DNA from 2 places in the Clostridium thermobutyricum genome. Region 2 is predicted to be linked to the other one. Evidence: predicted binding sites of a transcription regulator. Region 2 holds the regulator's gene; the other holds the start of a gene.
What was found. Region 2 encodes Rex, which represses fermentation and respiration genes when NADH is low (regulators of the CRP and FNR family bind a similar motif). Its sites were predicted from a motif close to ATTGTTAANNNNTTAACAAT; they were not measured.
Positions count from the first base shown of each region.

Region 1 (16,238 bases), 140 kb from region 2:
AATTCTTACAGGTTTTTCATCTTCATATTCAACAGTAACTTGAGTTTTACCATCTGGTCTTAAGTATGAAAGAGTTCCATTTTTTCTTACTTCAGTAAGTCTTCTTGAAAGTCTGTGAGCCATAGCGATTGGAGTTGGCATATATTCTTCAGTTTCGTTTGTAGCGAATCCGAACATCATTCCTTGGTCTCCAGCACCTACTGCTTCAACTTCATCTTTTTGACCTTCTTTTGATTCAAGAGCTTCATCAACTCCCATAGCGATATCAGCACTTTGTTCATCTATTGTAGTCATAACTGCACAAGTATCACAGTCAAATCCATATTTAGCTCTATCATATCCAATTTCTCTTATTGTTTCTCTTACAACCTTTGGAATATCAACGTAACAGTTAGTTGTTATTTCTCCCATTACCATTACCATTCCAGTAGTTACAGCTGTTTCGCAAGCAACTCTTGCGTTAGGATCTTTTGCTAAAATTGAATCTAATACTGAATCTGAAATTTGGTCACAGATTTTATCTGGATGCCCTTCAGTAACTGATTCTGATGTGAATAATCTTCTCATATCATTATTCTCCTTTCAAATCTATAAAAATTTTTTTATAATAAAAAAACTCTTCGATAAGAAGAGAACTAGTTGCCTATTCTTCTCATCTTGTAGATAAAATCTACAGGAATTAGCACCACACATATTAATTAAAATTAATTACTGTAGGTTGCTGGGTTTCACAGGGCCATTTCCCTCCACCTCTCTTGATAAGAGTTTAGTTATTTAATTTGCTTTATTTTCTTTGAAAATTGTAACACACTAAAATATAATAAGTCAACACATTATATATTTAATAAAATTTTATTTGAAAATATGAATTTTTTCTTAAGCAAGATAAACATAGAATATATCTTAGTAGTCAGTTTTTAACATTTATTTCATTTATATATTTTTAATGTTTTTAATATTTTCTCTTTAATATACAGTTTGTAATTTCTTAAATTTATTCACTATATCTATTATTATTACTATAATAATATTATTACATTTATTTAAAAATTCTAATAAAAAAAACGCTAAGATATTTCTTAGCGTTTGGTGGTGGGAGAAGGATTCGAACCTTCGAAGCAAGTTGCAACAGATTTACAGTCTGCCCCCTTTGGCCACTCGGGAACCCCACCTTATTTGGAGCTGGCAATAGGAATCGAACCTACAACCTGCTGATTACAAGTCAGCTGCTCTACCGTTGAGCCATGCCAGCGCACGTTTTCATTTTATTTTTAATGGTGGTCACAACAGGGATCGAACCTGTGACCCCCTGCTTGTAAGGCAGGTGCTCTCCCAGCTGAGCTATGCGACCTTAATTAAATGGTGGTGGGAGAAGGATTCGAACCTTCGAAGCAAGTTGCAACAGATTTACAGTCTGCCCCCTTTGGCCACTCGGGAACCCCACCAAAATTTATTTAATTTACGGAAGACCAACGTCCAACCGACAATAGTTAGTATATATTCATAAAGGATTATTTTCAACCTTTAAATTAGGCTATTTAACAAAATTATCATTATTTTTCTATGTTTTTCTCCAATTACTTAACTTTTATACTTATATGTGATTTATTTCCCTTATTTATATTTGCCAATGATTTCAAAAAATAACTTGCTATCCTCTAATAACAATCTTTCGCTTATTAAAGCTTTAACACTGTTTAAATCTCCACTTAATATTCCTTCTTCTATTTTCATCAAATCTATTGTAGATAATCCACTCAATAATTTATCTACATTTTTTTTATCTTCAATAGACATATTTTCATTTATCTTTTTTACAATCAATTTGTTATTTTCTTTTTCTTCTAATTTCTTAGCTCTTTCCTCTTCTGCTTTTTTGGACTCCTCTTCAATCTTTTTAGCTTTTTCTTTTTTTAAATCTTTTTCTATTTTATCTTGTTCTTTTTTAGAGTCATCTAATTCTTTTCCTACATTTGTATTATCTTTCATATTATTATCAGTTTCAATAACATTTGAAGTGTTTATTGCTTGATTATTTTTTTCAGTTGGTTGCCACCAAACTAAAAAATACATAGTTAAACTCGTCATTATAAAAATCATAAAAACTAATATCTTCTTCATTATTATATCACCTCTTATTTGAATTAATGTCCACTTTAAAGAATTTTATTCAAACATAAGCTTTTTCGTATATATACAAACTCTAGTGAATATATTATCTAGGGGGTGAAATCTTTGAAAAAAATAATTCCTTTTAATTATCCAACTGCTACTAATTTAATTGGTGAATATTTAAAAGAACATATAAAAGAAAATCTCGTTATAGTATGTATTGGAACTGACAAATTTATAGGTGATGCTTTAGGTCCTATAGTTGGAAGTATTCTTAAATTCAACAATTTCCCTTATCCAGTATATGGAACTTTACATGAACCAATACATGCCCTAAATTTAAATAAATTTCTTTCCTCAATAAATGAAAAACATCAAAGCTCTTACATAATAGCAATTGATGCATGCTTGGGTACTAATGTTGGTGATATATGTATTAGAGATCATCCAATTTATCCGGGAAAAGGTGTTGGCAAAATTTTAAAAGAAGTAGGAGATATATCTATAGTAGGTATAGTTTCTAAAGGTGATTCTAATAATTTTTTAACTTCTAATTCTATTAGACTTTCATTTATATATGATTTAGCTTGTATAATTGCTAAAGGAATTCTAAACGCATACAATTATAATCTTTCCGATATTTTAATAAAAGAATTATACTCAGATGATATATAATAATTAACATTTATATTGGTGTTATATAGTAATTAAATTTTATACTATTTAATTACTATACGCCTTATAAAAATTACTAAATGTCTAGTATAATGAATGATATTTTTCAAATAATATTATTAATAATTTAACCTAAATAATATTTCATAACCTATTTATATTTATTAATTTTAAATCAATATAAATACCTTTAATAAATTTAATCTATAAACTATGTCCTAAATAGTATTTTTATATTAAAAGATATTATAAATTTTATTTCTTCTTAATTTTTAATAAAAAAATAAGTGCTAAAAAGCACTTATTAATCAATTAATATAACTTCTCCATTATTTACTGAAGTATCTAATTTATCTATGTATCCTAAAACCATTCCGGTTCCTTCAGCAACAGCCTCAACGGAGTTTTCTGCTATTTTAACTTCTAATCCAGTTTCTTTTTGAATTAGTTTATCTAAACCATGTATTAAAGAACCACCACCAGTCATTAAAATTCCTTGCTCTATTATATCAGCAACTATTTCTGGTGGAGTTTTTTCTAATACTCCTTTGACTCCTTCAATTATAAGGTTTATTGGCTCTTTTAAAGATTCTCTTATTTCAGCCGAAGTTACAGATAAGTTATCTGGAAGTCCTGTTAACATATTTCTTCCTCTAACAACTGCTTTTGAATCATTATCATCTTCATATACTGATCCAATAGAAATCTTTAACTCTTCAGCAGTTTTCTCACCAATCATCAATTTATATTTATTTCTTATATATCTAATGATTGCCTCATCAAATTTATCTCCAGCAGACTTTATTGATGTTCTTATAACAATCCCTCCTAAGGAAATAACAGCTATATCGCATGTACCACCACCAATATCAACTATCATGCAACCATTTGGTTTTGTTATATCTAATCCAGCACCTATTGCCGCTGCTAAAGGTTCTTCTATAAGATGTACTTCTTTTGCACCTGAATTTCTTGCAGCATCTATAACAGCTCTCTTTTCTACTTCTGTTGCCATAGATGGTATACAAATCATAACTTTAGGTGTTGTAATTTTTTTATTGCCACAAACTTTATTTATAAGTTCTTGTAACATTTTTTCTGTAACATCATAATCAGATATAACTCCATCTTTTAATGGTCTAACTGCAACTATATTCCCTGGAGTTCTTCCTATCATTTTTCTAGCTTCTTCTCCAACTGCCAATACTTTACCAGTATTTTTGTTCATAGCAACTACAGAGGGCTCTTTTAATACTATTCCTTTGCCCTTCATATATACTAGAACAGTAGCAGTTCCTAAATCTATTCCTAGATCATTACCTCTATTCCATTTCCAAAACCACATCACTATTCCACCCTTTTCTTTTTTTTGAAAAAATTCTATTTTTTTCTACTTATACTTTAAATTATATATGGAATAGCTTATTCTTTCAACATTATTCAGCAGTTTTATACTTCATTTTAGTAGCTTTTCCACCTCTTATATGTCGTTCTGATTTATTAATTTCTAAAACAGTATGAGTTTGTTCAGCTATTGCAGGGTTTATCTTTGGTAGTCTTTCTGTCATATCCTTATGGATTGTACTTTTACTAACCCCAAAAACTTTTGCAGTTTTTCTTATTGTTGCTTTTGAATCAATTATATATTGTGCAACTTCTAATACCCTTTCTTCAATATAGTCTTTCATTTTGTACCTCCTTAGAGAATTCATCATTGTTATTAGTATTTTTATTAATCAGCCATTTTATTCAAATGACTGATTAATTTGATAACTTACTTTTTAAATGAAAAGTATTTTCCTGGATCAATTTCTTTATATTCTTTATCTTTAAGTTCATACATTCTTATGTGTAAAAATTCACATTTTAATGAAGCACCTAAACTTTGAGCTGTTTTACCAACTTTTCCTATAACTTGACCTTTTGTTACGTTATCACCTTTTTTTACTTTTAAGTTTGTATCTAAGTTACAGTATTCTGTTTTAACTCCATTTGTATGCTTAATTACTACAGTAGTCCCAAACATTACGTCATTATTTTTAACTTCATCAACTACTCCAGCTTCACCAGCTTTTACTTCTGTACCAATTTTTGCAGCAACAGAAATACCACCATACATTTCACTTCTCATTTTGTCTCCTGAGATTATCGCATCATCATAACCTTTGACAATCTTACCTTCAACAGGATTTATAAAAGAAAGTTTTGGTGTACTTACTGGTTTAGTAGAATCTGCTTTTTCCTTTTCAACTCTTTCTGAGTTCTCCATAGCTTGTGAGTTTGCTATATCATTTGGAACATCTAAGCTAACTTCTTTTTCTACTGGTTCTTTAGCCTCATTTCCTTTATCTGCATTTACACCTTTTAAAGCCACTATTCCTGAAATAAGAATTACACATATACCAGTAAATATAGCTATGTATAAGCCTTCTTTTTTACTGATTGAGCTATTTCTAAAGAATCCTTTTATTTTATTAGTTATTTCTTTGATTTTTTGTTTCATTAAATCAACACCTCCTAATTTAAATTGTGTCCTTTTTTTACATTTTTAATCATTTAATCTATTTTTTACATAAATTAAGCAAATAAAAAGGTGATATTTGAGTATTCTCCCAAATATCACCTTTTTATACACTATTTATATTTAATTTTTTTAATTTCTACTCCACTATAATAATGCTTTAGTATTTCATCATATTTTTTTCCTTCTTTAGCCATTACATTAGCTCCCCATTGGCTCATTCCAACTCCATGCCCACTTCCTTTTGTTTTTATTTTTACTTTATCTTTAAAAAATTCTAGTTCACAATTTGCTGAACTTAAATCATATAATTTTCTGAATTCAGTCCCTTTTATAATCGCTTGTCCTATTTGTATTTTTTCTATAGATCCACCTTCTGTTCTTCCTAACACTTTTACATTAGATTGTACATTTGATGAACTAATATTAGCTCCATAAGTTTTATTAGCTAAACTTGCAAATTGTAAATTTGTAATTTCTTTTTCTCCTGTAAACTTAGGAGAAATCTCTTCTCCTTTACTTTCTATAGATTTTAAATAAGGAACAGCTGAAACAAAAACATCCTCAGAATTTTCTGTTTTTCCAGAGCTAGTTGAGAAAAATTGTGGATACTTTATTATTTCGCCATTATAAGCTAATACTTTTCCTTCTGTTTCTTTAACTGCTTTTTCTATTTTTTTATAATTACTATCTGCTACTTTTTTGTCCCATTGAGACTTCCTCTCTTTTTTATTCATGTAAACTTGGCAATGTATTGTATCACATATATCTCCATTTTTAGCTATATCACACTTTTCTTCTCTTTTAGTAAAATAATAGGTTCTCGCTGCTACAGCTTGTGCTTTTAAAGCTTCCTCTTCAAAACTTATTGGCATCTCTCCTGAAACTACTCCTATTATATAATCCTCTAAATCTATTTTTTCTGTTTTTCCTGTATTGCTTCTATATACTTCTAGTTTTTTATTACCTTCTACTGTTATATAAGGATTAGTCTTTTGTGAAATAGTAGTTCCTTCTTCATTTAAATTATCTATGTCTATACTTTTTCCTAGCAGTAATTTAGGTAATATTATTAAACAAACTACTATAACTAAAGTTGTTACTCCTATAGTCATTAAATTTTCTCTAAGGTCTTTACTATTCATAAAACCACCTCCAAACTTCATACATCTATATATATGTCCTTTTTAATTATTTATTCTTACCTTTGATAATTTTATGTAAAGCAAAAAAAACTAGTACAGCTTATAAACAGCTGTACTAGGCTTTATATAGTAACTCTTTCTATATTAACTCCAAGCTTTCTAAATTTTTCTTCTATATTTTTATATCCTCTATCAATGTGATGTATTTCTCCAACTCTAGTTTCTCCTTCTGCCACTAATCCTGCTAATATAAGAGCTGCACCTGCTCTTAAATCAGTTGAATTAACATCACATCCTGTTAATTTAGTGCATCCTTCTATAACAGCAGTTCTTCCATCAATCTTTATGTTTGCACCCATTCTTAATAGCTCTGGTACATGCATAAATCTATTTTCAAATACTGTTTCTGTTATTAAACTTGTTCCTTTTATAGTTGATAATAATGCCATCATTTGTGGTTGCATATCTGTTGGAAATCCTGGATGTGGTAGGGTTTTTATATCCGCTGTAGATTTGTCATATCGACCATCTACTATTATTCCATTTTCTTCTTCTGTAACTACAACTCCACATTCTTTTAATTTTTCTATTATAGGCATTAGATGTTCTTCATTTACATCATTAATTTTTATCATACTATTTGTAATGGCTGCTGCAACCATGAAAGTTCCAGCTTCTATCCTATCATAAATAGGTTGATGAGTAATTCCATGTAAATTTTGAACTCCTTTTATTATAATTTTTCTTGCTCCACCACCATAAATATCAGCTCCCATTTTATTTAAGAAATTAATTAAATCCCAAATTTCTGGTTCATCTGCTGCATTTTCTATTATTGTAGTTCCTTTTGCTAAAACTGATGCCATAATTATATTTTCTGTAGCTCCCACTGATGGAAAGTCTAAATAAATTCTATTTCCTATAAGTTTTTTAGCAGTTGCTTCTATATAACCATGACCTTGTTTTATATTTGCTCCTAGAGCCTTAAATCCTTTTAAATGAAGCTCTATTGGTCTACTCCCTATGTTACATCCACCTGGAAGAGATATTTTACATCTTCCAAATCTAGCAAGCATAGGTCCCATTATAAGAAATGAAGCTCTCATCTTTCTAACTAATTCATTAGTTTCTTCTAACGGATTTATATTATAAGAATTTATAACTAGATCATTTGTTATTTCTGAATATTCAACTTCACTGTTTAATTCTCTTAATAAGCTAGTTATAACTTGAACATCTTCAAGCATTTTTACATTTTTCAAAACTATCTTTTCAGGACACAATATGCATCCAGCTATAATTGGTAAAACTGAATTTTTAGCTGAACTTATATCTACTTCACCTTTTAATTCCTTTGTTTCTTTTACAATTATTTTTTCCATATTTTCCTCCATAATAAATTTTTAGTATGTTGTAAATATTACTGGAGTTCCAATTATAAGTTGTAGCCCTGTATCATAATTGACTAACCCAAAATTCACATTTTCTTTACCTAACTTTATATTTCCTGTATACCCATTTTCAATTTTTAAAATTTTTGCATTTTTAGATTCTATTTTTTTTAGTATATCATCAATATTTCCGTTAAAGCTTCCTTTATAAAACTCAAAATATTCATATTTACTTGAATGTTTATCTATTATTTTATTAAGTTCTTCTTTTATATCTTCTGTTAGAATACTTTTATCTTTATTTATAACTGTAGAACATACATAAACCATTGAACCCTCTTGCCAAACTCTAATTTCTATATGAATCTTTCCATATAAATATAAGTTGTTATTTTGTTCATCAATATTATAATTACTACCTAAAATTTCTTTAATTTTTTCTTTTTCTTCTTCTACAGTTAAATTAGAAATATATTCTAGTCTAACCCCATTTTCTATAAATTCTGTTCCATTCATTGTTTCTTTCTTAACTATATAATATGAATCTTCTTTATAACCACCTAAGCCTATAATACTAAGGACAACTAAAAGAAGAATTATAACTTTTTTAAACATTATATTCCCCTACCTTTCCTCTTAATTATTGTCCTTTTTGTATTTTTTATACATTTTTTACATTGTTTTTATATTTTAATATATCCTTATTTTTATTATTTTGTTACTATTTAAATCTACTTCACAAAATTCTATATTTTATTTTTTACATAAAAAAAGATGCATTGTAAAAATACAATGCATCTTAAAATTTATATATTTTAATTATTATCTTTCAACTATTACAGCAGTTCCTAGTCCACCACCAATACATAAAGTAGCTAGACCTCTCTTAGAATCTCTTTTTTCCATTTCATGTAATAATGTTACTAATATTCTAGCTCCTGATGCTCCAACTGGGTGTCCTAAAGCTATAGCTCCACCATTTACGTTAACTTTGCTCATATCGAATTTTAAATCTCTAGCAACAGCTATACTTTGAGCTGCGAATGCTTCATTAGCTTCGATTAAGTCTAAGTCTTTAACTTCTAAGTTAGCTTTTTCTAAAGCAACTTTAGTTGCATGGAATGGTCCGTATCCCATTATTGCTGGATCTAATCCTTTTGAACCATATGAAGTAATTTTAGCCATTACTTTTATTCCTAATTCTTCAGCTTTTTCAGCGCTCATGATTACGAAAGCAGCAGCTCCATCATTGATTCCTGAAGCATTACCAGCAGTAACTGTACCATCTTTTTTGAATGCAGGTCTTAATTTTCCTAATCCTTCTAAAGTTGAACCGAATCTTGGGAATTCATCAGTATCAAATACTTTTGGTTCACCTTTTCTTTGTGGAATTACAACTGGTACTATTTCATCTTTAAATCTTCCTGATTTTATAGCAGCTTCTGCTTTGTTTTGAGAATTTACTGCGAAGTTATCTTGATCTTCTCTAGTTATTCCCCATCTTTCAGCAATGTTTTCAGCTGTTATACCCATATGGTAATTGTTAAATGCATCCCATAATGCATCATTTATCATAGAGTCAACCATTTTTCCGTCTCCCATTCTTTGACCCCATCTTGAACTTTTTAATACATATGGAGCTTGAGACATGCTTTCCATACCACCAGCTACGATTATATCAGAATCTCCAGCTTTGATCATTTGAGCTGCTAAACTAACTGCTCTTAATCCTGAACCACAAACTTTGTTTATTGTCATTGCAGAAGTTTCAACTGGTAAACCAGCTTTTAGAGTTGCTTGTCTAGCTGTGTTTTGTCCTAATCCAGCTTGGATTACATTTCCCATTATTACTTCTTCTACTAATTCAGGTTTTATTCCAGCTTTTTCAACTGCAGCTTTTATAACAGTTGCTCCTAAATCAACAGCTGGAACATCTTTTAATGAACCTCCAAATGAACCTAATGCTGTTCTTACAGCACTAACTATTACTACGTCTCTCATCTTAATAACCTCCAATTTATATATAATAAAATATTTTTGCTTTTAAACCTTTGTTAAACTCTTAACATACTTTTATTATAACCATTCTTGGAAGATTAATCAATAGTTTTTTGTTAAAACTTAGACAAACTATTTAATATATTCGTTAACTTTTTTATCACTTAATCCAAAATATACCTCTATTGCATCACAAATTCTTTTTGAAGCTAATCCATCACCATAAGGATTTACAGCTTTACTCATGATTTCATAAGCTTTTTCATCTCTTATTAATAAATTTGCTTCACTTGTTATTTTAGTAACATCTGTTCCAACTAATTTAACAGTTCCATGTGATACAGCTTCTGGTCTTTCTGTAACATCTCTTAAAACTAAAACTGGTTTTCCTAAGTGTGGAGCTTCTTCTTGTAATCCACCTGAATCTGTCATTACCATAAAGCATTTGTTCATTAAATTGTGAGTTTCTTTAGTATCTAATGGATCTAAAAGATGAACTCTTTCTTTTCCACCTAATCTTTCATAAACAACTTCTTTAACTATTGGGTTTAAATGTACAAGATAAACTAATTCAACATCTTCATTTTCTTCTACAATTTTGTTTAAAGCTTCACAAATATTTTCTATTCCAGCACCCCAGTTTTCTCTTCTATGTGCAGTTATCATTATTACTTTTTTGTTTTCAAAGTCTATTTTATTTAATTCTTCTGTTTCAAATATAAAATCTTGCTCTACTGTATGCTCCATAGCATCAATAACAGTATTTCCTGTTATAAATATATCTTCCTCTTTAATACCTTCTCTTAAAAGGTTATTTTTTGAACCTTGAGTTGGTGCAAAATGTATATCTGCTAAAGCTCCTGTAAGCTTTCTATTCATTTCTTCTGGGAATGGAAAATATTTGTCAAAAGTTCTAAGTCCAGCTTCTACATGCCCAACTTTTATTTGTTGATAAAAAGCTGCAAGTCCTCCTGCAAAAGTAGTTGTAGTATCCCCATGAACTAATATCATATCAGGTTTTTCTTCTGCAAAAACTTCTTCTAATCCCTCTAAAACTCTATTTGTTATGCCAGTTAAAGTTTGTTTGCTTTTCATAATGTTTAAATCATAATCTGGCGTTATATCAAATTGTTCTAGAACTTGATCTAACATTTCTCTATGTTGAGCAGTAACGCAGACTTTAGATTGAATTCTTTCTCTTTTTTCTAGTTCTTTAACTAAAGGTGCCATTTTTATTGCTTCTGGTCTAGTTCCAAATATAGTTATTATTTTTTTCAATTTAGTTTCCTCCTGGTTATCTATAGTTAATTTATTTTTTATTTAAACTTAATATAAATTATTTCGCTTTTTCCTCTATTTTATTATAATGTACTTATAACCTAAAAACAATTAAAGCAATAATATTTAAGGAGTGATTTTATGAAAAGATCTGACTTCATATCTTGGGATGAATATTTTATGGGGCTCGCTCTTTTATCTGCAAAAAGAAGTAAAGATCCAAGTACTCAAGTTGGTGCATGTATAGTTAGTCAAACTAACAGAGTTTTATCAGTTGGATATAATGGATTTGCTTTTGGGTGTTCAGATGATGAGTTCTCTTGGGAAAGAGAAGGAGAATTTTTAGAAACTAAATATCCATACGTAGTTCACGCTGAATTAAATGCTATTTTAAATAATAGAGGTGTTTCTTTAGAAGGAGCAAAATTATATGTTGCATTATTTCCATGCAATGAGTGTGCAAAAGCCATAATTCAAAGTGGAATAAAGCAAGTTATATATTTAAGTGATAAGTATGCTGATACAGATATAGTTAAAGCTTCTAAAAAAATGTTTACTGCTGCTGGAGTTAGATTAACTCAATTAAAACCATCAATTGAAAAAATAGAACTTTCTTTTAATGTAGATGATATTTAATTTAAATAGACCTCATATATTTAACTATATGAGGTCATAATTATATATTATTGATATTTAACTCAAATTTTAAGTAACATAATATTTTAATAAAATTTATACTATCTATTTTTTTAATATAAATGACAAGCTACAAATTGTTTGTTCCCTACTTCTTTTAATCTTGGAATTTCTTTAAGACATTTATCCATACAATAAGAGCATCTATTTGCAAATTTACATCCTTTATAATCTTCCATTGGATTACCTACTTCACCTTCTATTTTAACTTTATTTCTTTTCTCTCCTCTCATTGAAGGAATTGCTGATAAAAGCAATTTAGAATATGGATGAAGTGGATTTTTATATAATTCATCACTTGGTGATAATTCTATAAGATTTCCTAAATACATAACTCCAACTCTATCTGAAATATGTCTAACCATTGATAAATCATGAGCAATAAAAAGATATGTTAATCCTAATTTATTTTGTAAATCTATTAATAAATTCACAACCTGAGCTTGTATAGATACATCTAACGCTGAAATAGGTTCATCACAAACTATAAATTGTGGTTCAACTGCTAATGCTCTTGCTATTCCAATCCTTTGTCTTTGTCCCCCAGAAAATTCATGTGGAAATCTTGAAGCATGACTTTTATTTAAACCTACTAAATTCAGTAATTCATAAACTCTTTCTTCTCTCTCTTTTTCTTTGTAAAGTTTATGTATATCTATTCCTTCTGCAATTATATCCCCAACAGTCATTCTAGTATTTAATGATGCATAAGGATCTTGAAATATCATTTGTGCTATTCTCGCTTTTTCTTTTCTATCTTTTAAACTTTTATTTTTTAATGGCTTTCCATTTAAATATATTTCTCCATCTGTTTTTTCATATAATCCTATAACAGTTCTTCCACAAGTAGTCTTTCCACACCCAGATTCCCCAACTAATCCTAATGTTTCTCCTTTTTCTATATAAAAGCTTACATCATCTACAGCTTTTAAAACTTTATTTTTTCCTACATTAAAATGTTTCTTTAAATTTTTAACCTCTAATATTTTTTCTGCCATTCTTATCCCCCCTTATTCCACACTTTCAGCATACTCATGTGTTAACCAACAACATGTAAAATGTGTAGTTGATAAATCTGTTCTTTCAGGCATTTTTTCCTTGCATATTTCCATAGCATATTCGCATCTTGCACAAAACGGACATCCTATTGGCGGTTCTAATAAATCAGGTGGAGTTCCTCCAAGTGAATATAGTTCACTTTTTATATCACTATCTAAAGTTGGCATTGATTTTAGTAAAGCCCATGTGTAAGGATGTTTTGATTTTTTAAAAACTTCCTCTACTGTTCCACCTTCTATTATTTTTCCTGCATACATTACATTTATTCTATCTGCAAATTCTCTAACTACTCCTAAATCATGAGTAATTAAAATAATTGATGTTTCCATTTCCTCTTTTAATTCATGAATAAGTTCCATAATTTGAGCTTGTATAGTTACATCTAAAGCTGTTGTTGGCTCATCAGCTATTATAATTTTTGGATTACAAGCAATTGCCATAGCTATAATAACTCTTTGTCTCATTCCTCCTGATAACTCAAAAGGATATTGATTTATTCTTTGCTCAGGATTAGTTATATGAACTGCTTTAAATAATCTTATTGCTTCTTCTTTTGCTTCTTTACTATTCATATTTCTATGAATTTTTAAAACTTCTGAAATTTGTTTTCCCAATTTCATTGTTGGATTAAGAGAAGTCATAGGATCTTGAAATATCATGCTTATCTCTTTTCCTCTAAGGCCTCTTAATTCTTTATTAGAATATTTTAATATATTTTTCCCTTAAAAAAGTATTTTTGAATTTTTATCTATAGATGCAATTTTTTCTGGTAAAAGGCTCATTAAAGATTTAGCTGTTACACTTTTTCCTGAACCTGATTCACCTACAATTGCTAACATTTCTCCTTTATCTAATTCAAAATTTACTCCTCTTACAGCTTTAACTACTCCTGCATAAGTATTAAAATTTATATTTAAGTTTTTAACATCTAATAATTTTTCCATAAGAACACCTACTTTCTTAATCTTGGATCTAATGCATCTCTCAACCCATCACCAAATAAATTGAAAGTTAGCATTGTTAATGCTATAAACATAGCTGGGAATATTAATTGACTTGGATAAAATAACATTACTTGTTGCCCTGCTGATGCCATTGCTCCCCAACTAGTTTCTGGTGGCTGAATTCCTAAACCTATAAAGCTTAAAAATGCTTCTGCAAATATATAACTAGGTATATCAAAAGTTATATATACAATAATTATTCCTATTGTATTTGGTAGCATATGCTTTAGTATTATTCTAAAAGAACTTCCACCTAAAGCTTTAGAAGCCATTACATATTCTGAATTTTTAAGCTTCATTACTTCTCCACGAACCATTCTTGCAATACCAGTCCATCCAGTAAGAACTAAAGCAATTATTAATGGAATTATTCCAGTTCCTAACCTTACTGAAATTAATATAACTATTATTAAGTAAGGAATACTATTTAAAATTTCTACAATTCTCATCATTATAGAATCTAATTTTCCACCAAAATATCCACTTATTCCACCATATAATATTCCAAATGTACACTCTATTAAAGTTCCAACAAAAGCTATTAAAAGTGATACTCTTCCACCAATCCAAATTCTATCAAATAAATCTCTTCCTAAACTATCTGTTCCAAATAGATGTTTTAAAGAAGGCCCTAAATTCATTTCATCTAAATTTTGTATTTTATAATTGTCTCCTGCAATCATAGGTTGTACTATACACATTAAAACTAAAATTAAAAGTACAATTAAAGAAGCCATAGCTACTTTATTCTTTTTTAATCTTCTAAAAGCATCTTGAAAATAAGTTAAATTAGGTCTATTTATTTCTTCACTACTATTTTTATCTATTCCAATTCTTTTAAACTTTTCTCTAGTTATTTCTGCCATAATACCCCTCCTTATGATTTTCCAAGTTTTATACGAGGATCTATTAAGCTATATAAAATATCAACTATTAATATAGATAATATAAATAACGCTGAAAAGAATATTGTTAATCCCATTATTACGTTATAATCCTTTGTATAAATTGCATCTATTAAAGCATTACCTATTCCAGGTACAGCAAATATTCTTTCAATTACTACTGTTCCAGTAATTATTGTTGCTATTTGTGGCCCAAGTATAGTTACTATTGGTAATATTGAATTTCTTAAAATATGTTTTAAAGAAATATCTCTAAAAGATAATCCTTTAGCTTTTGCAGTTAAAATATAATCTTGTCCAATAACATCTAAAACTGAAGCTCTCATATATCTTGCATAAGTTGCAATTCCACCAAAGCTAAGAGCAATAGTTGGAAGTATTGCAAATTTAAATCTTTCTAAAAACGGGGTTGAGCTATCATACCAACCTGCAATTGGAATTCCAGCTGTTCCTCCAAAAAATGATTGAATTAATGTAGCTAATACAAAACTTGGTATCGAAACTCCTAAAATTGCAATTATCATAACACCAAAATCAATTGGTGTATCTCTTTTAAATCCTGCAATTATTCCTAGAAATACTCCTACAACTAATCCAACTGCTACAGCTCCAAGACCAATTCTAACTGAAGCTGGAAAATTATCTTTAATTTTATCGTTAACTGTTACACCTGGAGTTACAAAAGATTCTCCTAAATCTCCTTTTAAAAGATTTTTTAAATATAAAATATATCTTTCAGTAATAGGTTTATCTAATCCATATTTTTGTTCCATAGCTTTTGCTACATCTTTTGGTAATTTTTTAGCTTGAGAACTAACTGGATTTCCTGGCATACTATTCATTAAAAAGAAAGTTGCAGTAATGACTACAAACAAAGTTATAATCATTAAAGCTATTCTTCTACCAAAGTATCTAAACATTATTATTCACTCCCCTAAAATTTATTTATATCCAATTGATAAGTCTCCTTTAAGAAATTGAAGTCCATCTTAATTGATAAGTTCCCCCAAACCTAGGTAATTCTAATCCTTTTACATATTTCTTTTGGAATGAATATATTTCTTTAAAATAATTTGGCGCTACTGCTGGATTATCTACCACTTCAATTCTTTCAACTTCTTTATATATCTTTAATTTTTCATTATCATCTGTCATTGTTTTTATTTTTGATAAAAGTTCATTTACTCTTTCATCATTATATTTACCATAGTTACTTCCATTTTCAGGAGTAAATAAATCTAAGAATGTCATAGGGTCATTATAATCTGCTCCCCATCCTGAGCTTGACATATCAAATTCCCCCTTATCAACTTTACTTAAAAAGTCTGAAAAATCTGCTGAAGTAACTAATTTAACATTTACCCCTATAACTTGTTTCCAAGTATTTTGCATATATTCTCCTTGCATTTTACTAACTGCATCACTATTTTGTAGTAAATAGTTTATTTCATACT
Region 1 covers NZ_KB850956.1:2,256,130-2,272,367, forward strand. The annotation lists gene metK (methionine adenosyltransferase) at 1-567, opposite strand, end outside; SAM riboswitch class I at 650-765, opposite strand; tRNA gene HMPREF1092_RS10505 (tRNA-Tyr) at 1,088-1,172, opposite strand; tRNA gene HMPREF1092_RS10510 (tRNA-Thr) at 1,178-1,252, opposite strand; tRNA gene HMPREF1092_RS10515 (tRNA-Val) at 1,276-1,351, opposite strand; tRNA gene HMPREF1092_RS10520 (tRNA-Tyr) at 1,361-1,445, opposite strand; gene HMPREF1092_RS10525 (hypothetical protein) at 1,615-2,121, opposite strand; gene yyaC (spore protease YyaC) at 2,227-2,787, shown strand; gene mreB (rod shape-determining protein MreB) at 3,092-4,132, opposite strand; gene spoIIID (sporulation transcriptional regulator SpoIIID) at 4,224-4,475, opposite strand; gene HMPREF1092_RS10545 (M23 family metallopeptidase) at 4,562-5,290, opposite strand; gene spoIID (stage II sporulation protein D) at 5,422-6,453, opposite strand; gene murA (UDP-N-acetylglucosamine 1-carboxyvinyltransferase) at 6,576-7,835, opposite strand; gene HMPREF1092_RS16550 (hypothetical protein) at 7,857-8,459, opposite strand; gene HMPREF1092_RS10565 (acetyl-CoA C-acetyltransferase) at 8,667-9,845, opposite strand; gene wecB (non-hydrolyzing UDP-N-acetylglucosamine 2-epimerase) at 9,975-11,120, opposite strand; gene HMPREF1092_RS10575 (deoxycytidylate deaminase) at 11,262-11,756, shown strand; gene HMPREF1092_RS10580 (ABC transporter ATP-binding protein) at 11,870-12,814, opposite strand; partial or broken gene HMPREF1092_RS10585 (ABC transporter ATP-binding protein) at 12,827-13,819, opposite strand; gene HMPREF1092_RS10590 (ABC transporter permease) at 13,828-14,745, opposite strand; gene HMPREF1092_RS10595 (ABC transporter permease) at 14,757-15,704, opposite strand; gene HMPREF1092_RS10600 (peptide ABC transporter substrate-binding protein) at 15,754-16,238, opposite strand, start outside.
Region 1: a site for Rex is predicted at 9,895-9,914, ahead of HMPREF1092_RS10565 (acetyl-CoA C-acetyltransferase). Genes of this name have one in related genera too.

Region 2 (16,238 bases):
ACACAGTTTTCCATTATAAGTTCTGTAGTTGATGAAGCTCTAATTCCTAATTTATCTTCTACTTTACCTACTGAGAAACCTGGGAATGATTTTTCAACTATGAAAGCTGAAATTCCTTTTGTTCCTTTACTCTTATCTGTCATAGCAAATATAACGAAAGTTTCTGCAACTCCACCATTTGTTATGAATATTTTTGATCCATTTAAGATATAATTATCTCCTTCTAAAACTGCAGTAGTTTGTTGACCTGCTGCATCTGTACCAGCTCCTGGTTCAGTTAATCCAAAAGCACCTATTTTTTTACCTGTTGCAAGGTCTCTTAAGTATTTTTCTTTTTGTGCTGGATTACCAAATTGGTTGATAAGTGAAGCACAAAGAGAAGTGTGAGCTGAAAGTATAACTCCAGTTGTACCACATACTTTTGATAATTCTTCTACTGCTAATATATATGAAAGAGTGTCTCCGCCAGCTCCTCCGAATTCTTTAGGAAATGGAATACCCATCATTCCTAATTTAGCCATTTTTTCAACGTTTTCCATTGGAAATCTTTCTGTTTCATCGATTTCAGCTGCAATTGGCTTTACTTCGTTTATAGCGAATTCTCTAACCATTTGTCTTACTAATTCTTGTTCTCTAGTTAATTGGAAATTCATTTAAATTGCCCTCCTATTCATTACACCCTGATTTTTTATATAAAATAATCTTTGTTTTTATTATCTAATTTACTAATTATTTATTTTGGAAATTCTTTTCTCTTCTCTCCATGAAAGCAGTCATTCCTTCAGTTTGATCTTCTGTTGAGAAACATTTTCCAAAGTCTTCTGCTTCTATCATTATGGCTTCATCCATTCCAACTTGCATTCCTCTGTTAATTGCATCTTTACAAAGTCTAACTGCTATTGGAGCATTAACCATTATTTTATTTGCCATAGCTTTAGCTTCATTCATAAGCTCTTCTAAAGCTACTACTTTATTAACTAATCCTATTCTTAAAGCTTCATCTGCCTTTATAATTTCTCCTGTATAAATAAGTTCTTTAGCTTTTCCAAGACCAACTATTCTAGGTAGTCTTTGAGTTCCACCAAATCCTGGTGTTATTCCAAGTCCTGATTCAGGTTGAGCGAATTTAGCTTTTTCTGATGCTATTCTTATATCACAACTCATTGCAAGTTCGCATCCTCCACCTAAAGCAAATCCTGATATAGCAGCAATTACAGGCTTGTCCAAAGTTTCTAATCTTCTAAAAACTTTATTTCCTAAGATTCCAAATTCTCTTCCTTGTTCTTCATTTAGATCTTTCATTTCTGATATATCTGCACCTGCAACAAATGACTTTTCTCCAGCCCCTGTTAAGATTACAGCATAGATATTATTATCTTTTTCTAAATCATCAATTACTGTATTTAAATCTTTTAAAGTTTCTGAATTTAAAGCATTTAATGCTTTTGGTCTATTGATAGTTACAATAGCTAAGTTTCCTTCCTTTTCAAGAAGTACATTTTTTAATTCCATACTAAAGTCCTCCTTAATACAACCCTCTTTATTTTAAATAGCAAATTTTATACTTTATTGTTTATTGTTAACATTTTATAGTAAATTTTATCTGTTTGTTAATAATATAACAAACAAAAACAAAAAAATAATTGAAGTCTTTCAACTTCAATTACAATTATAATACTTCGTTAAATTTTTTGCAATATCCTTTGTGAAAAATTATACAAATTTTTTACCTTCATCCAATCAATAATTAAATTTATATTTTTTTATTTGTTATGTAAAAGATAAATAAGTGTAAGTAAACTTTCACTTAAATGTACATTTTCAACAATAACATCATCTGGAACTACTAAATCTACAGGTGCAAAGTTCCAAATAGCTTTAATGCCACCTGCTACAAGTACATCACAAACTTTTTGTGCATTTATTCTTGGAACGCAAACAACTCCAATATCTATTTTATTGTTTGCTAAAAATTTATCTAAATCATCAATATCTTCAATTGATATATCTCTTATTTTTATTCCTATAAGCTTTGGATTTGCATCAAAAATCCCCTTTAAATCAAAGCTCATTTTTCCAAATCTAGTATAATTAGCAATTGCTTGACCTATATTCCCAGCTCCAACAATAACTCCATTATGCACATTATCCAATCCTAAAATAGTACTTATTTTACTACTTAATTCTCTTACATTATAGCCGTATCCTTGTTGCCCAAAGTCACCAAAGCAATTTAAATCCTGTCTTATTTGTGATGCAGTGAATCCTATCTTTTCCCCTAATTCTTTTGAAGATATTCTATCAACATCATTTTTTAATAATTCATTTAAATATCTATGATATTTAGGCAATCTTTTTATAACAGCCATAGAAATATTTTTTTTCTTTTCCATCTCTATGTCTCCTTACTCTACTAATTCTCTCCCAAAATCTTGAGATGTGAAATTTTTAACTATTATTTTTTATTCTACCATATTTATATGTATTTAATCCATTTTTTTAAAATTACTTTTTCTATTAACTTTTTACTATGTGTATTTATTATTTAATATGTATTGCTAAATTTAAAGAAAAAATAAAGTTTATGCATAAATATATTTACACATAAACTTCATCCCAGTTTTATAATAAAGCATTAAGCTTTATAAGATGAGAATAAAATTATTCTCTAATGCCTTTTCCCTCTCGCCTGAAAGTTCATTTAGAATTATACTTACTTAATGAACTTTTGTCAATGGAATTAGTTGTTATTTAAGCGCTCTCATTGAATTTAAAACTGCTATTAAAGTAACTCCTACATCAGCAAAAACTGCTTCCCACATATTAGCAAGTCCAAATACTGCCATTAATAAAACTAAAAATTTAACTCCTAATGAAAAAATTATATTTTGCCATAGAATTTTATTTGTTTTTCTTGCAAGTAATATTGCTTCTTTTAATGCTAAAGGATTATCTTTCATTAAAACTACATCCGCTGCTTCTATAGCTGCGTCTGAACCTATTCCTCCCATAGCAACTCCTAAGTCAGCTCTAGCAAGTACTGGAGCATCATTTATTCCATCTCCTATAAATGCTACACGATTAACTTCTTTAGATTCTATTATATTTTCTAGTTTTTCAACTTTATTTACAGGTAAAAGCTCTGAATGTACTTCATCTAATCCAAGTTCTTTACCAACTGCCTCTCCAACCTTTTTATTATCACCAGTTAGCATTACAACTTTCTTAACCCCAATTTCTTTTAGAGCTTCTATTGCTTCTTTTGAATCTTTCTTTATTTTATCTGATATAGTTATATAACCTTTAAAAATATTATTAACTGCTACATATACTATTGTTCCTAAACTTTCTATTTCATTTACTTTTATATTATTTTCTTTCATAAGCTTAAAGTTACCTACTAGCACATTATTACCTTCAATATCTCCGCTTATTCCCATTCCTGAGATTTCTTTATGATTTGTAACTTCTATTTCGTCTATATCTTTTTGTTTGCTTAACTTGTATTCATCAACAATTGATTTTCCTATTGGATGGTTAGAAAACTTCTCACAAGCTGCTGCATATTGAAGAACTTGCTCTTTTTTAAATTCATCAAATGATTCAATTTTAGTAACTCTAAATACACCTTCTGTTAAAGTTCCTGTTTTATCAAAAACAACTGCATCTAGATCTTTTAATATTTCTAAATAATTTCCACCTTTAACTAATATACCTTTTTTAGATGCACTACCTATTCCAGCAAATAGTCCTAATGGAACAGAAATTACTAATGCACATGGACAAGATACTACTAAGAATATAAGTGCTCTTGAAATCCATTGTCTTATATTTGCATCAGGTAATATTAATGATGGTATTACTGCTAAAGCTATAGCTGAAAAAACAACTACTGGAGTATAGTATCTTGAAAATTTAGTTATAAATTTTTCTGTTTTTGCTTTTTTACTACTTGCATTTTGAACTAACTCTAATATTCTAGCAACTGTTGATTCTTCAAATTCGCTTTTTACTCTAATTTTTATTGTACCAGTTATATTTATACTTCCAGCTAAAAGTTCTTCCCCAACTTTCTTTTCCATAGGAATTGATTCCCCAGTTAAAGCTGAAGTATCTACACTTGTATTTCCTTCTATTATTTCTCCATCTAAAGGAACTCTTTCACCTGGTTTAACTAAAATTATTTGATCTATCTTAACTTCTTCTGGACTAACTTTTGTTATATTTCCATTTTCAAATAAATTCGCATATTCAGCTTTTATATCCATAAGAGAACTTATAGATTTTCTTGATTTGTTTACTGCATAACTTTGGAACATTTCTCCTATTTCATAAAATACCATAACTGCAACACCTTCTGGGTATTGTCCAACTGCGAATGCTCCTAAAGTTGCTATAGTCATTAAGAAATTTTCATCAAAAAAGTTTCCTTTAAATATATTTTTAACTGCAATTCCTATTACTTTATATCCTACTAATAAATAAGAAATTATAAAGAAGTATATAGAAATATTACTTTTTTCTCCTAAGAAAATTCCTACAATATATATGAATATTCCTACTATTAATTGTATATTTTCAAGTATCCTATTCATAAATTTATTTTCTTTTTTCTCATCTTCTTTATGACTGTGTCCATGCTCATGTCCTGTACAACAACCATCTTTGCAACCATGTCCACTATCACTTCTTTGCATATCATTTCCACTTGTCATTGAATATTTTTCAACAACTACGTTAGGTTCTAATTTATTTACAGATTCTTTTATTTTATTTATCATTTTCTCTTCATTTAAACCACTATATTCAACTATTAATAATTTAAATGAAAAGTTTAAAGTACAACTTTTTACTTCATCAAATTCTGAAACTATATTTTCAATTTTCCCAGCACAATGTGCACAGTCTAGTCCTTTAAGTGATAATTTAATTTTATTACTGTTCCCATGTCCACTTTCTGTTCTTGGGTTATTTTTTCCACCTGACATTGAATATTTTTCAACAACTACATTAGGTTCTAACTTATTTACAGTTTCTTTTATTTTATTTATCATTTCTTCTTCATTTAAATCACTATATTCAACTATTAGTAATTTAAATGCAAAGTTTAAAGTACAACTTTTTACTTCTTTAAACTCTGAAACTATATTTTCAATTTTTCCTGCACAATGTGCACAATCTAGTCCTTTAAGTGATAATTTAATTTTACTCATAATTTCACCTCCTATTCATTTACGTGGTTAAGACCTTCATTAAATATTCTCATTATGTGTTCATCATCTAGAGAATAATAAACCACTTTTCCTACACGCTTAAACTTAACTAATCTATTTACTTTTAATGTTCTAAGTTGATGTGATATAGCTGATTGTGTCATATTTAAAAGTGCTGCTAAATCACATACACACATCTCTGACTCATATAAAGCGCATATTATCTTTATTCTTGTTGTATCTCCAAATACTTTAAAAAGCTCTGCCAAATCATATAGAGTTTCTTCTTTAGGCAATTTATCTTTAACTTTTGTTATTGTATCCTCATGAATTATTGTACAATTGCATTTATCTATCTTTATTTCATTGGACCCCATCTTTCATCCTCTCTTTCATATGAGTAATTGTTCATATGTTCATTATATGAATGTGAAGTGTTTTTGTCAACTTTATTTTTAAAGTTTGTTTTTTTTAATTTTTATACGTCATTATAAATAAATATGTTACTATACTTAATAAATATTACTGTAAAATAAAAAATATTTTTATAAAGACTAAGAGGCTTGAATTCATGAATTCAAGCCTCTTAGTCTTTTAATTATTTTAATTAATTTACTATTGTTTTATTATTTAAGTTATTTATATTTTCACTGTTAGACATAATTGTTTTCAATATCATATGCACTATACTGTTACATATATAATATGCAAAATTTAAATCATTTAAAAAACTTTCTTTTTTCCTATACATTTCCTGAGTTTTATCTATAAATTCTCTAATATCTTTTACTTCTAGCCTATCAAGTCTCATTAAAGATACATCATAATTCTTTGCAATTTTAGCAAGTTCTCTTTCATAATTAACATGTTGCCTCATTGCATTCTTAAATTCCCATCTTTGAGCATGTGGTATACAATAGTAATCACATAGAAAATGACATATAACTCCAAGTTCTGCACTAAATTTACCAGTTCCATTTTGAATAACCTCATCTGGAGTCATATTTGCTAAATCTTCTATCATCTCTAATATCATATCACTGCTTTCATCAAAATAGTGCTTTGTAAATTTATACTTTGATGCACAATCTGGCTTTATTGTTCCCCATATAAATCTATTCTTACTTATTAAAAATTTCTTATTATCATCTATATTATCGTATAATATGTTAGCTACTAACTTATGAGTATTCATTAACACTTAAGGTCACATCCTTATTTTTTTAATTATATATCTAAACCCTATTAATAATTATACCTCATAATAAAGTATTTTATGTGGAAAAATTTATTAAATTTTTAATTAATTTAAAAAGCTATCTCAAAAATTAGAGATAGCTTAGTTATATTTTATAAGTATTTTTTATATTTTTCTTCTGATTCTAATTTTGTAAGTAAATGTTTTATCTCTTGATCACGTTTTTTATCCATAACTAGTAATACATCTCCGGCATCTACAATAACTAAATCTTTCACACCAAGACCTATAATTAAATTTTTTCCTCCAAAAACTGCACAATTTTCACAATCATCTAAATAAGAATTTTTGGATATAAAATTACTTTCCTTTCTATCTAAAAATCTGCTTAAAGCTGTAAAACTTCCAATATCATCCCAATGGAAATTGCATTTTATAACATAAGCTTTTCTTGTTCTTTGCATTACTCCAAAATCAATAGAAATGCCATTTATACTATCATATTCTTTTAAAATAACTTCATCTTCATCTTCTGCTCCAATGTGTCTATATATTTCCATTAAAGATTTGTATACATTAGGAAGATACTTTTCTATTTCTCTTAAAATTATATCTGCTCTAAATACAAACATCCCTGAATTCCAAAGGTAGTTTCCAGTAAAAATAAATTCTTTCGCTACATCTAGATTTGGCTTTTCTGTAAACCTTGCTACCTTATAAGTGGCTATATCCCCACTAACCTGCTCGCCCATTTCTATATAACCATAGCCAATCTCTGGTCTAGTAGGTTCTATCCCTAAAGTTACTATAGCTTTTCTTCTATTTGCTAATTCTATAGCTTGGGCTAAAGTATTTACATATTCTTTTTCATCTTCAATGTAATGATCTGAAGGCAATACTATCATAACAGCATCTTGATCTTTTTTTAAAAGTTTTACTGCAGACAAGCCTATACATGTTGCAGTTTCTTTATTCATAGGTTCTGTTATAATATTTTCTTTATTGATGTCTTTTAATTCATCTTTTATCTGATCTTCATAATCCTTATTTGTTACAATATACATATTATCCTTTTCTATTAAAGGAGCTATTCTTTCTACAGTATTTACTAGAAAGCTTTTTTCATTTATAACATCTAAGAATTGTTTTGGGCGATTCATCCTTGATAATGGATATAATCTACTTCCTTTTCCTCCAGCTAATATAAGTCCGTATATCATTATTTCCAACTCCATTTAGCGTTATATTTTAGTCTATGTTTTTTAATAAATTTTGTGAATTTAAACATTACTTATATATATTTGACTTCATATTTCGTATCCAATTATTACAATTTAATTTAATATATTTTTCTTTTATTAATAAATCTTGACAATTATATGAATTTAAATTAATATTATACTAATAATAAATTTAATCCAATCTTATTAAGAGGGAGTAGTACTAAATATAGCATCAACAATCTCGACTAAACGTCTGGTGTTATATACCTATATAATTAGGTTACGAGACTTTTAATATAAATTCCGAAATTTTTTCGTAATTTATATTAAAAGTCTTTTTTATTGGAAATATTAATTTTGAAAGGAGTTTTTTTTATGAATAATTTTTTTAACAAGTCTATTGTAGATATCTTAAAATTTTTTAATTCTACAAAAAATGGTCTATCAAAAGATGGATTACACAAAAATTCTGATTTATATGGAAAGAATATTTTAAATGAAAAGAAAAAGAAAAGTACAGTTCAAGTTTTCTTTGAACAATTTAAAGACTTACTTGTAATTATACTTATCATTGCTGGTATTGTTTCTATGTTTGCTAAAAATGTTGAAAGTACTATTGTTATATTTGCAGTTATTATATTAAATGCAATTCTTGGTACTATCCAACATGTAAAAGCTGAACAATCTTTAAATAGTTTAAAGGCACTCTCTGCTCCAAATGCTAAAGTTATGAGAGATGGAGTAAAATTAGAAATTCCATCTTCTGAAGTAGTTCCTGGAGATATTTTAATTCTAGAAGCTGGTGACTTAGTTTGTGCTGATGGTAGAATAATAGAAAATTATTCTTTACAAGTTAATGAAAGTGCATTAACTGGTGAATCTGAAAGTGTTACTAAAATATCTGACTTAATTGATAAAGATGAAGTTGCTCTTGGTGACCAAAAAAATATGGTTTTCTCAAGTTCATTGGTAACTTATGGACGTGCTTTAGTAGTTGTTACTGCTACTGGTATGAATACTGAGCTTGGTAAAATTGCTACCTTAATGGAGCAAACACAAGAGAAGAAAACTCCATTACAAATTACTCTTGATGATTTTTCTAAAAAATTAGCTATTATAATTCTTGTTATATGTGCTATTGTTTTTGGATTAAGTATTTATAGAAAAATGCCAATAATTGAATCTTTAATGTTTGCTGTTGCTCTTGCAGTTGCTGCTATTCCTGAAGCTTTAAGTTCTATTGTTACTATAGTTCTTGCAATAGGAACTCAAAAAATGGCTAAAGAAAATGCTATCATCAAATCTTTAAAAGCTGTTGAAGGTCTTGGTTCTGTATCAATTATATGTTCTGATAAAACTGGTACATTAACTCAAAATAAAATGACTACTAAACAACTTTATGTTGATGGAAAACTTATTAATTCAGAAGATTTAGATTTAACTAATGAAGTACACAATTATTTATTAACTAGCTCTATTCTTTGTAATGATTCTACTTCAGTAGATGGAAATGAAATAGGTGATCCAACTGAAGTTGCTCTTGTAAATCTTGGTCATATATATAACATAAAAGAAATAGAATTTAGAGAAAAAATTGAGCGTTTAAGGGAAATACCATTTGATTCTGATAGAAAGCTTATGAGTACTCTTCACGATTTTAATGATAAAACAACTTTATTTACTAAAGGAGCTTTTGATGTTCTTTTAGATAGATTAAAATATATTAAAACTTCTTCTGGAATTAGAGAAATAACTTCTGAAGATAAGCAAAACATTATAGATGTTAATATGGAACTTTCTCAAAATGGTTTAAGAGTTCTTGCTTTTGCTTATAAAGAACTTCCTTCTGTTAAAGATATTACTATTGAAGATGAATTTGGGTATACATTTATAGGTTTAATTTCAATGATTGACCCACCAAGAGTTGAATCTGCTGAAGCTGTTAAAGATTGTATATCTGCTGGAATTAAACCAATTATGATTACTGGTGACCATAAAATAACAGCATCTGCTATTGCAAAACAAATTGGTATACTTAGAGAAGGTGACATGGCTATTGAAGGTTTAGAGCTTAATAGAATGTCTGAAGATGAACTTATGGAAAAACTTGAACATATTTCAGTTTATGCAAGAGTTTCTCCAGAACACAAAATAAGAATAGTTAATGCATGGCAAAACAAAGGAAAAATTGTAGCTATGACTGGTGATGGTGTAAATGATGCTCCTGCTCTTAAGCAAGCAGATATTGGTATAGCAATGGGTATTACAGGAACTGAAGTTTCTAAAGATGCTTCTTCAATGATATTAACTGATGATAACTTTGCTACAATTGTAAAATCTGTTGCTAATGGTAGAAATGTTTATGCTAATATAAAGAATTCAATTAAATTCCTTTTATCAGGTAACACTTCTGCTATAATTGCTGTACTTTATGCATCTTTAGCTGCTCTTCCAGCTCCATTTGCTCCAGTACACTTATTATTTATCAATCTTGTAACTGATAGTTTACCTGCTATTGCAATTGGAGTTGAAAAAGGAAGAAAAGATATATTAAAAGAAAAACCAAGAGATAGTAAGGAATCTATTCTTACAAAAGGATTTATAAAAGAAATTGCTTTTGAAGGTATTGTAATTACTATATTTACTCTTTTTGCATTTTATATTGGTCTTAAATCTGGAAAAGAAGCTGCTAGCACAATGGCATTCTCAACACTTTGTTTAGCAAGATTATTCCATGGATTTAACTGTAGAGGAAAACAATCTATATTTAAACTTGGATTATTTACTAATAAATATAGTTGGTATGCATTTATAACTGGTGTAGTTTTAGTTAATATTGTTTTATTTGTTCCTGGAGTTACTGACTTATTCGAAGTTGCACCACTTAGTGCTAGTAATGTTGGATTAATATACTTATTTGCTTTCCTACCAACAGTTATAATTCAAATTTCTAAAATGATACGTGAAAGTATAAATAAATAATTTAAAGGACTAATCTTAAAGATTAGTCCTTTCTTTTATAATAATTAATTGTATAGAGTGTAAGTTTTCTATTTTTTATAAAACTCTTATTTAAATTTGTTAATATCAAAATATGTCTTTATAAATTTAAATAATTATATACAGCTCCAATAAGTCCTGCATCATTTTTATGTTTACAAACTTCTATTTTCGCATTAACATCATTCCACCAAAGAATTTTATTTAATGCTTTTTCAATACCTTCTACAAAATTTTCTCTTTCACTTATTCCTCCACCTATAATTATTTTTTCTGGATTAATTATAGCTGATAGATTTGCTATTCCAATTGCTAATGAAGTATACCACTCCTCTATAAGTTCTTTAACTTTAGTATCTCTTTCTCCTTCTAAAAATACCTCTTTACCTTCAATCTCTACATTAGAATCTATTCCTTTATATTTTTTGTATTTATCTATCAATGCTATAGTAGAAGCTTTTTTACTCATAATACTGTCATTTACATCATCTTTTTCTAGCCCTTCACAAACCATAAAACCAAATTCTCCACCTCTAAAGGAGTGTCCACGAACTATTTTTCCATTTACAAATAATCCTCCACCAATTCCTGTTCCAACAGTTATGCAAATAAAATTATCGCATTCTACAGCATTTCCATTAAATTTTTCTGCAAGTGCTACACATTTTCCATCATTCTCTATAGTAGTATTTAATCCTGTCCTATTTTTAATAATTTCAGTTATATTTTTATTTACCATACATTGAATAGCATAACAAGCTGTTGGCATCCCTTTTTCTACATTTATGAATCCAGGCATACTTAAAGCTACACCTTCAATTTCATTTTTCTTTTCTTCAATTATTTCTATTAAACTGTTTATAAAAACTTCTTCTGATTCTACTCTTGTCTTTATTTTCCCTTTTTCTAAAACTTCACCTAATTCATTTAATATTCCAAACTTTATATTAGTCCCTCCAATATCAAATGCTAATATTTTTCTCATATAAACTCCCCCATTTCCTTTTACTTCATAACTTTTTTAAGTAATCTTATTTTATCTTTAAAAGGTGCAAATCTTATATTAAATTCAATAAATGTACCTCTTTTTACAACTGATCTACTATGTGAAAAAGTTTCAAAACTTGCTTTTCCATGATAATCACCCATTCCACTATTTCCTACTCCTCCAAAAGGTAATGATGTTTGTGCTACATGAATAACAGTATCATTTATAGTAACTCCTCCTGAAGTTGTATCTTTTAATACTTTTTCTATATTACTAGAACTTTCTGAAAAGTAATATAAAGCTAATGGTTTTGGTCTACTATTCACAAAATTAATAGCTTCATCAATATCTGAAAATTCTATTACTGGTAATATTGGTCCAAATATTTCATTTTCCATAACAGGGCTATTAGCTTGTACATCTGTAAGTATAGTTGGATGTATAAATCTATCACTTATATCATACTCTCCACCATAATATATTTTCCCATCATTAAAATATTCTTTTAACTTTTCAGTATCACGCTCTCTTATTATTCTTGGATACTCTTCATTATTTTTTATATCTTTTCCATATTGTTTTTCTATCTCTTCAACTAATTTCTTTAAAAGTTCATCTTTTATATCTTTATGAACCATTAAATAATCTGGAGCCACACAAGTTTGTCCAGCATTTAATAGTTTTCCCCAAACTATTCTTTTAGCAGCTAATTCTATTTTACTATCTTTATCAACTATACATGGACTTTTTCCCCCAAGCTCAAGTGTTAATGGAGTTAAATTTTTAGATGCTGCCTCCATAACTATCTTTCCTACACCTACACTTCCAGTAAAGAATATATAATCATAAGGTGTATTTATAAGTTCAGTTACTGCTTCCTTTCCTTCTGTTGGGGCAACTACTTTTATATAATTTCCTTGAAAAGTTTTATTAATTACTTTTTCAAGTAATAAGGCTGTATTAAGAGAACTTTCTGATGGCTTTATAACTGTGCAATTACCAGCACTAATTGCACCTATTAATGGAGCAATAACTAATTGAAATGGATAATTAAATGGTCCTATTATAAGAGCAACTCCATAAGGTTCCTTATAAATATAATTTTTACTTGGAAAATATATAATTGAGCTCTTAACTTTTTTCTTTCTTACCCAATATCTTAAATTTTTTATGTGTATATTTATTTCATCATATACTATACCTATCTCTGTTGCATACCCTTCAAATTTACTTTTCCCTAAATCTTTATTTAAAGCTATCAAAAAATCCTCTTCATTTTCTTTAATTGCTTTTTTTAATTTTTTTAATGCATCTATTCTAAAATCAATATTTTTTGTCTTCCCTGTCTTAAAAAATTCTTTTTGATCTAAAAATACTTTTTTTAAATCCCCCATCTCTTCACCTCATTTACTATCTTTAAATTTTATTATAATTTAAACCATCTTTTAAATCATTTAAATTTATTTTAAATTGAATTATTCCTCCTGCATAAGGAGCTAATTCATATAATCCATAATATATTATTAAGTTTGTAGAACCTAGATAAAAAGCTGTGCTATTATCTATTCCTTTAAACTTTGAACCTTTATCAAAATATTTATCTTTATTGCTTGCTATTTGTTCTCTTATAATATTATCTATTTTACTCTTATAATCATAATTAATGTTAAACAAATCACTTAAATTTAAAATTTGTCCAGTTTTCTTATCTATATTATATGCTTTTCTATATGTCATACCATGAGCTCCACCAAAATATTGATAATAATCTATAAACAAACTTATAATATTTTCTGTTTCTCTTGTTTTAGAATATACTGAACTTAATTCATAATTCGAACAAGTATTACCTCCAGCTTGTGCATCTTCTTCAGCTCTTTTTGCTTCTGCTATATAAACATTTGTATTATTATCTATAATTTCATTTGCAATTATCCCCATACTCCCCTTTATATATGGAATATTCATATTTACATTTAAACATTTAGTTTTTTGATTTATTTTTTTATCAATTATATTCCCATCCTCTAGAGCATATGAAGTTATCCACATACATTGTGTGGAAACTGTTAATAAAATTATTATCCACAAACTCTTTAAGTTAAGTCTATAAGCCCTTTTTACCATACTAATTTTTCTCCTTTTGTATATTTTTTTACATAGAATCTCATATTTTTCACTTATTCTGCATTAAAAAACATTTTATCTACAGGAATATCAACAAACTTGTAACAAGTTATCCACAGGTACCTGTGGACACTGTTAGTAATTTTTTGTATTAACATACTTTTTTTGATAATTGTATAATTTATTAAAAAAATAGCCCACAGATATTATTTATCTGTAGACTATTTATTATTCCTATTTTCTAGAATTTTTTATTAATTCATTTAAATCTCTAAGCTCTTTATAAGTTAAATTTCTCCATTCCCCTATTTTCAAATTACCTAAATTAATATTCATTATTCTAATTCTTTCTAATTTAGTAACTTCATATCCTAAGGCTTCACACATTCTTCTAATTTGTCTATTTAATCCTTGAGTAAGTATTATTCTAAATACTTTCTCACCTTCTTTTTTTACAAAACATTTATTAGTTATAGTATCTAATATCTCAACTCCATTGCTCATTCTATTTATGAATTCTTGAGTTATCTTTTTATTTACAGTTACTATATATTCTTTCTCATGATAGTTGCCAGCTCTAAGTATCTTATTTACTATATCTCCATCATTAGTCATTAATATAAGACCTTGTGAATCTTTATCTAATCGCCCAATATTATATATTCTTTTTTCATGATTTACAAAATCAACTATATTTCCTTTTACTTTTTTTTCTGAAGTACAAGTTATTCCAACTGGTTTATTTAAAGCTATATAAACTAGTTCTTCCTCTTTACTAACAACCTTCCCATTAACTTCTACTTTTTGACCTTTTTTTATTTTCTGACCCATTAATGCTTTTTCACCATCAACGTAAACTTTACCTTCTTCAACTAATTTATCTGCTTCTCTTCTTGAGCAATATCCAGTTTCAGCTATATATTTATTTAATCTAATCTCTTCTGGTCTATCCTCATGAATTATAACCTTTTGATTAACCTTTTTGCTAGTTTCCTTTTCTTTTCCTCTTTTGTTTATATATTTGTATCTAGTTCTATTCATTAATCTTCTTCCTTTTGGTTTTTTATTATTGTGTATAACTTATGTTGTATACCATTATTATTTATATCTACATTTATCTTATTCTTATAAATATATTCACCTGTTTTCTTTAATGTTTTTATATTAACAGATGTTCCATTTATAGTTATTAACAATCCCTTTTCAGGCATCATTTTATTTTTTTCCGCATATTTTATTGTATCCAAAATTGCTGTATCTAAATTTTCTCCATTAGGTTTTATTTCATTTAATAAAGCTTCTCCCTTTTCAGTTTTTGAATATGAATATAAAACTTTATTAAATCTATTTGTTTCCATTTTAATTTGAGATGTTGTGTGAATCATTATAGTTGTTATTTTTTTATTATACTGATAAAAGAACCCTCCTACTAGTACCACAATTATAATAAATCCTAAAAAAAGCTTTAATTTATTCTTTTTAAAAAAGCTTTTACCACTGCTATAATGCTCTTGTCCTATTTCTACATCTACTTTTTTTGTCTTTATAATTTCACCTGTACTAGTTAAAAGATTAATCGAATGCTCATTTTTCTTTATAACTAGTCCTTTACTATTCTGCTCTTCTTCCATAACACTTAAACTTGTTGAAGAATTTGTTTTTTCTAAATCTACTATTCTAAAATAATCCTGAATAAATTTATATTTTGGATTTGAAAATAAAATAGTATAAAAAATTATGTACTTTGACCATTTATCTATAAAATTTTTTCCTATTCTTGTTTTTCTACTAAGAAGACTTATATTAAGTTTTCTTCTTTCATTTAAAATTTCTAAAAGCTCTACATCATTAATTATAAAAAAAGCTAAATTCAAAATTAAATTCCTTACATCATATGTTGGATTTAATTTTGATAATTCTTTTATGTGCACATCATAAAGATATACTTCTTTTCTCAGTAAAGAAAGTTGTTCCCCTCTCTTCTTATCAAATTCTTTTCCTACAGATAATAAACTTGCTGCTTTTGAAAAAGCATATTTATTCCTCTTAAATTTTATCACAATACCCCATCCTCATATTTCTTTTATATATTTACAATTATACCCTAAAAATAAAAAATTTTTAACTAATATAGTTAATAAAAAACTATATGTTATCAATATTATACTTATTTTAATATACTATACTATAAATTATTTTTATCAGGATTAATTATGAGGAGAAAAAACGTGATTTATGTAGATTTTAAATACAAAAAAGCTAAAGTACCATACCCTTTCTTCTTTGTTACAAATATTTATGTTAAAATTAAAGAAGATTTTTTAAAGAGGTGATATTTTTATGCGTATTGGACTTGGATATGATGTTCATCGTTTAGTAAAAGATAGAGATTTAATATTAGGTGGAGTTAAAATAGACCATACTCTTGGACTTTTAGGTCATTCTGATGCTGATGTTTTAATTCATGCAATAATGGATGCTTTATTAGG
Region 2 covers NZ_KB850956.1:2,394,216-2,410,453, forward strand. The annotation lists gene HMPREF1092_RS11185 (acyl-CoA dehydrogenase) at 1-653, opposite strand, end outside; gene HMPREF1092_RS11190 (short-chain-enoyl-CoA hydratase) at 730-1,512, opposite strand; gene HMPREF1092_RS11195 (redox-sensing transcriptional repressor Rex) at 1,764-2,393, opposite strand; gene HMPREF1092_RS11200 (heavy metal translocating P-type ATPase) at 2,748-5,213, opposite strand; gene HMPREF1092_RS11205 (ArsR/SmtB family transcription factor) at 5,225-5,590, opposite strand; gene HMPREF1092_RS11210 (zinc dependent phospholipase C family protein) at 5,821-6,408, opposite strand; gene HMPREF1092_RS11215 (mannose-1-phosphate guanylyltransferase) at 6,564-7,631, opposite strand; gene HMPREF1092_RS11220 (cation-translocating P-type ATPase) at 8,010-10,616, shown strand; gene HMPREF1092_RS11225 (ROK family protein) at 10,735-11,619, opposite strand; gene HMPREF1092_RS11230 (aldehyde dehydrogenase) at 11,640-13,016, opposite strand; gene HMPREF1092_RS11235 (DUF3298 and DUF4163 domain-containing protein) at 13,039-13,749, opposite strand; gene rluF (23S rRNA pseudouridine(2604) synthase RluF) at 13,984-14,790, opposite strand; gene HMPREF1092_RS11245 (anti-sigma-I factor RsgI family protein) at 14,790-15,809, opposite strand; gene ispF (2-C-methyl-D-erythritol 2,4-cyclodiphosphate synthase) at 16,090-16,238, shown strand, end outside.